Regions from separate parts of the Fictibacillus arsenicus genome, predicted to be linked through region 3. Evidence: predicted binding sites of a transcription regulator. Region 3 holds the regulator's gene; each other region holds the start of a gene.
What was found. The regulator LexA, encoded in region 3, represses DNA repair genes until DNA is damaged. The targets are predictions, from matches to a motif close to CGAACATATGTTCG.
Positions count from the first base shown of each region.

Region 1 (3,288 bases), 460 kb from region 3:
TTGTCTTGAAAAAGAAATTGGTAAAGCTCAAAAACAAGAGATGCCGATTACACTAGTTATGTTTGATATAAATAACTTCAAACAGATCAATGATGAGTATGGCCATCATGCTGGAGATGAGCTTTTACAGCAGATCGCGGAATTATCCAAGCGATTAAAACTTTTATCAGGTTTCCGGTTTGGGGGAGATGAATTTGTCTTCTTGCTGCCGGGAATAACAGAAGAGGACGCTTACAAACTGGTTGAAAAGATGGAAAGCCAGCTAATGGCATGGAACAAATCTATTTCATTAGCATACGGTGCGATCGAACTGTTAGGCGATGCATGTGAAAATATTGATTATTACCTGCAGCTTGCTGATGAACGGATGTACAGCAATAAAAGAGAAGTTAAAGCATAATATCAGAGACTTATTCCCGGTTCTTTTTACAATAGGGATCCTTTATATGACATCTACACAAATCGTCTTGAACGATTTCCTGAAAAGTCCTTCTATTACCTGATTTTTACTAGAGGCGGAATCCTTTTTGATTATATTGCTTATGTTTGGCTGATGCAGTTGACTGGAGGCTCGGAAAGTCCATTCATGCCTGTAGGTTATTTGATTGTTATTCATGCCGCTCTTTACTGGAGGTTAAGGTTCTTTTATCGTTGGAGGAGCCAGTTTTGCTGTTATTCTGTATTTCTTTTTAAGAGATGGAGGCTATCAGGACACAACAGAGTTTTTTCAGTTCTTTATGGATACGTCATTCTTATGGCTGATTGCCCTGTATGGAGGTGTAATTGCATCTAAAGAAAGACAGTATTATTTCGAGGAAAATATGTACTAGCTGCAATCTCTCCAGGATTATCTTACAGGGTTATTAAACCACAGAAAGTTCCAGGAGGATGTCTTAGAGAAAACGAAACAGAAAGCTCCTTTCGCGCTAGTCCTTTGTGAAATAGATTATTTTAAAGAGTTTAACGATAAACATGGACATGTTTTAGGTGACGAAGTCCTCAAACTCGTTGCCGCAGGATTCGAGCGGTATTTGCCAGCAAAAGAAGGTAAAGCTTATCGATATGGCGGAGAGGAATTTGCGTGGATCATGGAAACGGCAGTAGAATCAGAAGTTACAGAAACGATCCAGCAGATAAATACTCATCTGCAGATGTATCCGTATACACTTGAAGATGGAAAACTTCCTGTTACTTTAAATTATGGAATTGCTTTTTATCAAAAGGGAGAACGTCCGGCAGAAATTATACAGCGTGCAGATACGCTCCTTTATGGAGCAAAGGCAGCAGGGGGAAACACATTAAAATTTGATCATAAAAAAAATGAGGAAAAGCAGCTGATCATGTAGCTGTTTTTCTTTTTTAGTAAGGCTATTCTCTAAAAAATTGTTGCTTTTAGGTCATTTTTCATTTTCTTCATTGGGCAAGTTGATTGGAGAGCAAGGTGCGTGCCAACTACCTGATTACTCTTCTCGCAAGGCATGCGACGAGGAAGCCCGCTTCGATAGGATTTCTAGCAGACGCAGGAGCACACATGCTTCCTTGAATATAACACCCCACAGGCTTATATACCGAGGAGGCTCACCGCACACCCCGCGGAAAGCGAGCAACCTGGAGCGGAAATCAACCACTTTCAAGAGCTACAAAGTTTAGGGTACAGTCTTATTTTCTAGCAGGAATCCTTTAAATACCAGTCATATTTCCTTCGTTTTGAGTATACTAGCCTTTGCCCTGCTGGTAGATTGTGAGATAATAAAAGCAGAATTTGTGTTCGGAACAGGGGATGAAAATATGAGTTTGCAATTTATTTTGGGACGATCCGGCAGCGGAAAGTCCCACTCTGTCTTTCAAGAGATACGTGAAAAACTTGCAGAGGACCCGATGGGGAGTCCCATTATCTACTTAGTGCCAGATCAGATGACCTTTCAATCTGAGTATAAGCTTGCATCAACTCCCGGATTAAATGGGATGATTCGTGCCCAAGTTTATAGTTTTTCACGTTTGGCTTGGCGCGTTCTTGGTGAAACAGGCGGGATGACAAGAATGCACATCACAAGCACTGGTGTGAGAATGATGCTCCGCAAAATTATTGAGAGTAAAAAAGAAGAACTGAAAATATTTAAAAAAGCTTCTGAACAGAGCGGTTTTTATGAATTGCTCGAGCTTATGACAACAGAATTAAAGCGGTATTGTGTATCCTCAGAAGATCTTTCCTGGAATGCAGAAACGCTGCTTTCACTTGGTCAAAAAGAAAATAACAAAAAAGTTCTTAAAGACAAGCTGTCTGACTTAAGCATCATTTCAGGCGCTCTTGAAAAAGCTCTTGCTGGAAAATACTTAGACTCTGAAGATTATTTAAAACTCCTGCAGGAGAAAATACCTTATTCAAATACGATAAAGGATTGCGAGATTTACATAGACGGTTTCCATTCTTTTACACCGCAAGAACTTGAAGCAGCTGCTGGTCTCATGGCACATGCAAAGAAAGTGACGATTGCTCTGACTTCCGAGGAATCATATCGTACGGACACTGATCCGCATGAACTGGATCTCTTTTATATGACAAAGAAGACAGCACAAGTTCTCACACAAAAAGCGAAAGAGCTGAATGTGGAGATAGAAGAGCCAATCGTGCTCTCTCATATGCCAAAATTTATTTCTCCTGCGATTGCCCATATTGAAAAACAATATGATGCGAGACCTGCGATCAGCTATTCGAACCCAGAGGGGATACACTTAGCAGCTGGGGTCAATTTAAGATCAGAGGTTGAAGGTGCAGCGAGAAAAATTATTGAACTTGTCCGTGATGAAGGGTACAGATACCGGGATATTGCTGTAACGGTAAGAAATGCGGGCAGTTATCAGCCTCTTATTGAAACAGTATTTGCCGATTATGGGATACCTGTTTTTCTAGACCAAAAAAAATCGATGCTTCATCATCCGCTCATTGAACTGATCCGGTCTTCACTGGATGTTGTTTTAAAGAATTGGCGGTATGAAGCTGTATTTCGTGCTGTGAAAACGGATATGCTTTATCCGCTTGATGAGATGAGAAAAACAACATCAGAGATTAGAAGATGCATGGACGACCTGGAAAACTATGTATTGGCTCTCGGTATTCAAGGCAGCAGATGGACAGATTCAAAACCTTGGAAGTATAAGAGATTCAGAGGATTTGAAGCTGATGATTTCGGAAAAACGAGCCGGGATGATGAAAAAGAACAGCTGATCAATGATCTTAGAGATATGATCGTGTCACCGATGAAAAGACTTTCTAGAGATTTATCTAAG
Region 1 covers NZ_CP016761.1:1,543,175-1,546,462, forward strand. The annotation lists gene ABE41_RS08180 (GGDEF domain-containing protein) at 1-400, shown strand, start outside; gene ABE41_RS20615 (GGDEF domain-containing protein) at 831-1,346, shown strand; gene addB (helicase-exonuclease AddAB subunit AddB) at 1,789-3,288, shown strand, end outside.
Region 1: the regulator LexA is predicted to act here: its motif matches at 1,758-1,771, upstream of addB (helicase-exonuclease AddAB subunit AddB).

Region 2 (3,288 bases), 1.2 Mb from region 3:
TCCCCGAACCAGATAAGCCGGTTAAAACTACCAGCTTATCACGCGGGATCGTAATATCTATATTCTTTAAATTATGGGCTCTAGCACCCTTAACAATAATGTTTTGATTGGTTGCCAACTGCTATCATCCTTCCGCTTTTAACTCAAGTATGAGGTCACGAAGCTCTGCTGCACGCTCGAACTGAAGGTTCTTGGCGGCGTCCTTCATCTCTTTTTCCATACGCTCGATAAAGGCTTCGCGATCTTTCTTGCTCATCTTTTGCTTAGGAGCTTGTGCACCTGTATAAGTTTCTGTATCTTCAGCAGCTTGTGTAGCACGAATGACATCACGAACTTCTTTCTTAATCGTAGTCGGAGTTATGCCGTGCTTTTCATTATGTTCCATCTGCTTCTGTCGACGGCGCTGCGTTTCATCGATCGCAATCTGCATGGATTTCGTTATTTTATCTCCGTACATGATAACGTGTCCGTTTGAGTTACGGGCAGCACGTCCAATCGTCTGAATAAGTGAACGCTCTGAACGAAGGAAACCTTCTTTATCTGCATCTAAAATTGCAACAAGTGATACTTCAGGAATATCGAGTCCTTCTCTTAAAAGGTTAATCCCGACAAGAACATCAAAAACTCCAAGTCGAAGGTCACGTATGATTTGAATCCGCTCAAGTGTTTTGATTTCTGAGTGAAGATAGCGGACTTTTATTCCGAGCTCTACGAAATAGTCGGTCAGATCCTCAGACATTTTTTTCGTTAACGTTGTAACTAGCACTCTTTCATTCCGAGCAACTCTTTCGTTAATTTCACCGAGCAAATCGTCAATCTGCCCTTTGATCGGACGCACTTCTAATGTAGGATCAAGCAAACCTGTAGGACGAATAATCTGCTCAACAGGGTCTGGTGCATGTTCAAGCTCATAAGGTCCTGGTGTTGCTGATACATAGATGTGCTGAAACTTCGTATATCTTTCAAATTCATCAAAGGTTAATGGACGGTTGTCTTTTGCTGAAGGCAGACGGAAACCATGATCAACAAGAACACTTTTTCTCGCTTGGTCTCCATTAAACATTCCACGAATCTGCGGAAGTGTAACATGCGACTCGTCGATAACAATTAAAGAATCATCCGGAAAATAGTCCAGCAATGTATAAGGAGTAGATCCTAAAGGACGAAGTGTTAAATGAACAGAATAATTCTCGATTCCCGAACAGAATCCCATTTCAGCCATCATCTCAAGATCGTAGCGGGTACGCTGTTCCAGTCTCTGTGCTTCCAGCAGTTTCCCTGCTTCATTAAGCTCTTTAAGCCGGTCCTCAAGTTCAGCTTCGATCCGTTTGATCGCAAGCTTCATCTTTTCTTCACGGGTTACGAAGTGGGATGCCGGGAAAATAGCAACGTGTTTACGTTCGCCTAATATTTCACCTGTAAGTGCATCTACTTCTGTAATTCTGTCGATCTCATCACCAAAAAACTCCACTCGCAAGCAATGTTCGTCACGTGAAGCCGGGAAGATTTCCACAACATCACCGCGAACACGGAACGTACCACGAGTGAAATTGATATCGTTTCGATTGTACTGAATATCTACCAAATCACGTAAAAGCTGATCACGGTCTCTTTCCATTCCTTCTCTGAGCGAGATTACCATGTCGCGGTATTCGTCTGGAGAACCTAGACCGTAGATACAAGAAACACTGGCAACAATAATAACGTCTTTTCGTTCAAAAAGAGAAGAGGTTGCGGAGTGACGAAGTTTATCGATCTCATCGTTGATGCTGGCATCTTTTTCGATGTACGTGTCTGAATGAGCGATGTAGGCTTCAGGCTGATAATAATCGTAGTACGACACAAAATATTCAACCGCATTATTCGGAAAAAACTCCTTCAGCTCACTATAAAGCTGGCCGGCTAATGTTTTGTTATGAGCAATGACAAGAGTCGGTTTGTTCACTTCCTGAATGACATTCGATACGGTAAACGTCTTCCCTGTTCCGGTCGCACCAAGCAATGTCATGCTTTTCTTTCCTGCATTAATATTGTTCACAAGGTGTTTGATCGCTGCGGGCTGATCCCCTTGTGGCTGATAATCAGATTTGATTTCAAACATTTGACTTTGACTCACAAAACCGAACCTCCGTTCCTAATTTCTGGTTACTCAAATTATAGCACAGCACCGATCCAAAAACCTAATAATTACGAACAAATATTCGCAGAAGTTTCTGGAAGGAATTCATAGTGGTATACTTAAAGGCAGGCGCTGGTTGGGAAATAAATTGTTTGGGGTCAGACCCCATTTCCCGCTAGCTGTATCAACGGTTTCGGGGAAATTGTAGCAGGTGTGTCCCCAAAAGGAGATGCTTTTAATTGGAATTTTTCTATATATTACTTGGATTGTGCATTGGTATATTCTCAGGATTTTTCGGCATTGGCGGAGGCTTTATTCTGACGCCGGTACTTATTTTGTTTGGGATTCCTCCACTCTCTGCGATTGGGACGAGTTTGATGTATTCGATCGGGACGAGCGTGTCAGGCGTTGCTGCTCACTTGCGGTATAAGAATATTATCTGGAAAACTGCTGCTGTCATCGGTTTTGTTGGTGTACTAGCGACTCAAGTGGCTCATCCGCTTGTAGTATGGCTTGAGAGAATGGGTTATGACGATACAATCATCCCGGTTTTCTATATTTTGCTTCTTGCATACTTTGCACTTTCCCTGCTTTATAAACAATCAAAACACAACAAAAGTACTGAATCAGGCCAAAGGCAAATTTCTTTTTCTTTGGTGAAAGTCGTTTTCATTGGATTTACCGGAGGTTTTATTTCTGCGACCCTTGGTGTTGGCGGAGGCTTTGTAATGGTGCCCTTGCTGATCTCAATGATGAACTTCCCCTCCAGAAAAGCAGTCGGAACAAGTTTGGTCAGTGTTTTCTTAATCGTAACGGCTGGTTTCTTAACGTACGCAGCATCCATTCAGCTCGACTACAAACTTGGCATTCTCTTAATCCTGGGGGCTTTAGTCGGCACACAGCTTGGCGCTAAACTAACGACCATTTATTCGAACGAACAAATTCAAAAATATTTAGGAGCTCTATACATCACGATTTTAACCTCTGTTATATTGAAGCTTTTCAATTTTGATAAAGCTGGTCTAGGAGTAATCACGATCTACGTCTTAACATTACTAATCCTCTTCTTAAGAGAAACGATCTCGCATACAAAAAGAAAGACGTCTACCTCATAAAGGTGACGTCTTTTTCTATTTTACTTTTCTCTTTTGTTTTTTATAGATTTTCAA
Region 2 covers NZ_CP016761.1:3,214,522-3,217,809, forward strand. The annotation lists gene uvrA (excinuclease ABC subunit UvrA) at 1-118, opposite strand, end outside; gene uvrB (excinuclease ABC subunit UvrB) at 125-2,101, opposite strand; gene ABE41_RS16485 (sulfite exporter TauE/SafE family protein) at 2,359-3,234, shown strand; gene ABE41_RS16490 (DUF2198 family protein) at 3,250-3,288, opposite strand, start outside.
Region 2: the regulator LexA is predicted to act here: its motif matches at 2,191-2,204, upstream of uvrB (excinuclease ABC subunit UvrB).

Region 3 (3,288 bases):
TAAAACATATTTTATTTCAGCTCATGATCTTGTATCGCAATTAAGGAAAGCAGACCTTGATCAAAAGCTAGAAAAGAAACTTCGATCTTTTGTAAAACCAAGCCTACTCATCATAGACGAGATGGGCTATATGAAACTTGATAACCACAGTGCTCATTACTTGTTCCAAGTGATTGCACGGCGTTACGAAAGAGGGTCAATTATTCTTACATCCAACAAATCATTTGGTGAATGGGGGGATATCATCGGGGATCCAGTTATTGCGACTGCCATGTTAGATCGACTTTTACATCACTCACGCATATACAACTTAAATGGAGAAAGTTATCGGATGAAAGAAAAGAAGTTACAGAACGAAAAACAGAAGGGTTCGTAAGAACTCCTTCTGGGGATTTTTAAACCGGACATTTTGGGGAAGTTATAGCCGGCCTTGACATACAGAGTACATCTTGGTTTTATTACTTTTATTTCCTGCTTTTAAACTTGTATTTATAAACTTTTTTCCTTTCGGTTTAAGCTTTCGCAGAAAAGTAAAATATATATTATTTTGGACAGTTTTTTCTACTCTCTATGATATGGATCCCTTTACACAAGTTTGTTCTATTACCATGGGTGGCGAATAGAATGGTCTATTGCTATGTATCCCGTAATATTTTCAATCAATGGTTATGTATTTTATCTTTTTCGTAAATGGAAAGCTGAAGAAAAAAATTAGTAATTACCTCGGTTAATATTAGTGTTGTTAATATCCGATGAATTTGAGGGTACAAAAAAACAAGCCATTTATAAAAAATAGCTTGCTTAAATACTTAGATGAATTAATGAATGCTTCTGTAAACACCTATTACTTTACCTAAGATTGTACAGCTCTGCAGAATAATAGGCTCCATAGAAGAGTTCTCTGGCTGAAGCCTGATATGATTCTTTTCTTTAAAGAATCGTTTTACAGTTGCTTCATCTTCGTCAGTCATTGCAACGATAATATCTCCATTATTTGCTGTTGGCTGCTGTTTTACAACAACTAAGTCTTTATTAAAAATTCCCGCTTCGATCATACTGTCTCCAACAACGGAAAGCATAAAGACATTTTCGTCTCCAACAACATGTTCGGGAAGAGGGAAATATTCTTCAACATTTTCAACAGCGCTTATAGGAAGCCCTGCAGTTACTTTACCGATTACCGGAATCGATACAGATCTGACAGAAGGAATATTATCTTCTAAACCTAATACCTCGATTGCTCTTGGCTTAGTTGGATCCCTGCGTATTAGCCCCTTTTTCTCAAGTCTTGCTAAATGTCCATGAACAGTAGAACTCGAAGCAAGTCCAACGGCTTCACCAATTTCTCTAACGGAAGGCGGATAGCCTTTTTGCGATACTTCTTCTTTTATAAAAGCCAGAATATCCAATTGCCGTCTGGATAACTTAGTCATTTTTAAGCACCTCACCAGATTTTTTATCTATAAAAAGTATAGCATGGCATTCTTGCAGATACAAACATAAGTTCGAAAAATGTGTTGACACCGAACAAACGTTCCAGTTATTATAAAGATAATAAATACGAACAAACGTTTGTTGAAAGGGGAATAAAAATGAAACAAGGGACGTTGCATGTTATTGTATTTTTAGGTTTAGTAGGGGGAATCTTTTTTACATTATCAAATCTTGCATCACAGGATAAACAATATATAGAAGTTACAATTGAAGAAGGGGAGTCATTATGGAGTCTTTCTGAAGAATATAATGCTAAACATCATTATTCCAACTGGGAATTCATCAAATGGGTAGAACAAAAGAACAGTGTAAACGCGGCGGCTGTATTTCCAGGCCAGAAAGTAATAATCCCGGTTAATAAATAAAAAGCAGGTCTTAATCTATGAAAGCTATCATTTATTGCAGAGTCAGTACAGAAAAAGATGAACAAACCACATCAATCGAAAGACAAAAAGCAGAGCTGTCGAAACTGGCAGATCAATTTAATCTAGAAGTAATTAATTGTATATCAGAAAAGGCTAGCGGCTACTCACTGGAACGTAACGAGCTATTGAGTGTATTGGATATGGCAAGGGATGGTGAGTTTCAGTATCTCCTTGTTCAGGATGATACTCGTTTAGGAAGAGGCAAGGCTAAGATGGCAATTCTCCATCAATTAATTAAATACAATATAAAAGTATTTACATTATCACATAACGGAGAATACACTTTAACTGAAGCAGATGAAATGGTTCTGGATATTGTCTCAACAGTTGAGGAATATCAGCGAAAGCTCCATAATATGAAAATCAAAAGAGGTATGAAAAAAGCGGTAAAAGATGGCTATAAACCTCAGAAAAATCTGAAGAACAAAACTTATGGAGGCCGTGAAAAGAAAGAAGTACCTATACACGAAATAGTCCGGCTAAAAGAAATGAAGCTTACTTTTCATGATATTGCTGCCACACTCAGGGGGCTAGGTTATAACATTTCAAAAGCCACTGTTCATCGAAGATACAGAGAATATATGCAAAATACGGATAACTAGAAATTCCTTTTCTACTCATGTAAGATTGAGAGAAAGAGATTGTAAAAGGAGTTTTATAGATGTTATCTAAAGATAAAATGCAAAGAATAAATGAACTATCCAGAAAATCCAAGCAAACAGAATTATCAAAAGAAGAAAAGGTTGAACAAAAGAAACTGAGAGAAGAATATCTCAAAGTGTTTAGAAAATCCTTTGTTCAAGACTTGCATGGCGTTACATTTGTAGATCCAAACGGAAATGATGTAACACCTGAAAAACTAAAAAGAAGCAAAGACAATAAAAATAACCTTAAACACTAATACTTAATGCCTATTTGCAAGAATGCAAATAGGCATTTTTTTCTGTTGCATTAAATATTTATTAGTATATACTGTTATATAACAACTTTGAAAGGGGAGAATATTTTGACTTTTTCAATCACGAGTGCAGCTGCTAATCTTTATAAAGATATCGAATTAGGAGCAAAAGAGGGTTTGCGTTTTTTTGTGAAGTATGCGGGAAGCGGGGATTCGGGCGGCTTTTCACTTGGTGTAACTCCTGCAGTCCCAGATGAAAATGACTACATTCAGGAAGTTGAAGGATTAAGATTTTTTGTTAAATCAGAAGAAAGCTGGTTTGCTGAAGATATGAAGCTTGATTATGACGAAAAAACGGATTATTTCTCTTGTCAGATTCCCGGTTTAGCTTAATATAAATTAAACCGCCTGTACTATAACAACGTATTCGTTGCAATAGTTTCAGGCGGTTTTTGTATGAACTGGAGAGGG
Region 3 covers NZ_CP016761.1:2,001,779-2,005,066, forward strand. The annotation lists gene istB (IS21-like element helper ATPase IstB) at 1-376, shown strand, start outside; gene lexA (transcriptional repressor LexA) at 819-1,433, opposite strand; gene yneA (cell division suppressor protein YneA) at 1,593-1,859, shown strand; gene ABE41_RS10420 (YneB family resolvase-like protein) at 1,877-2,521, shown strand; gene ABE41_RS10425 (DUF896 domain-containing protein) at 2,581-2,820, shown strand; gene ABE41_RS10430 (HesB/YadR/YfhF family protein) at 2,926-3,210, shown strand.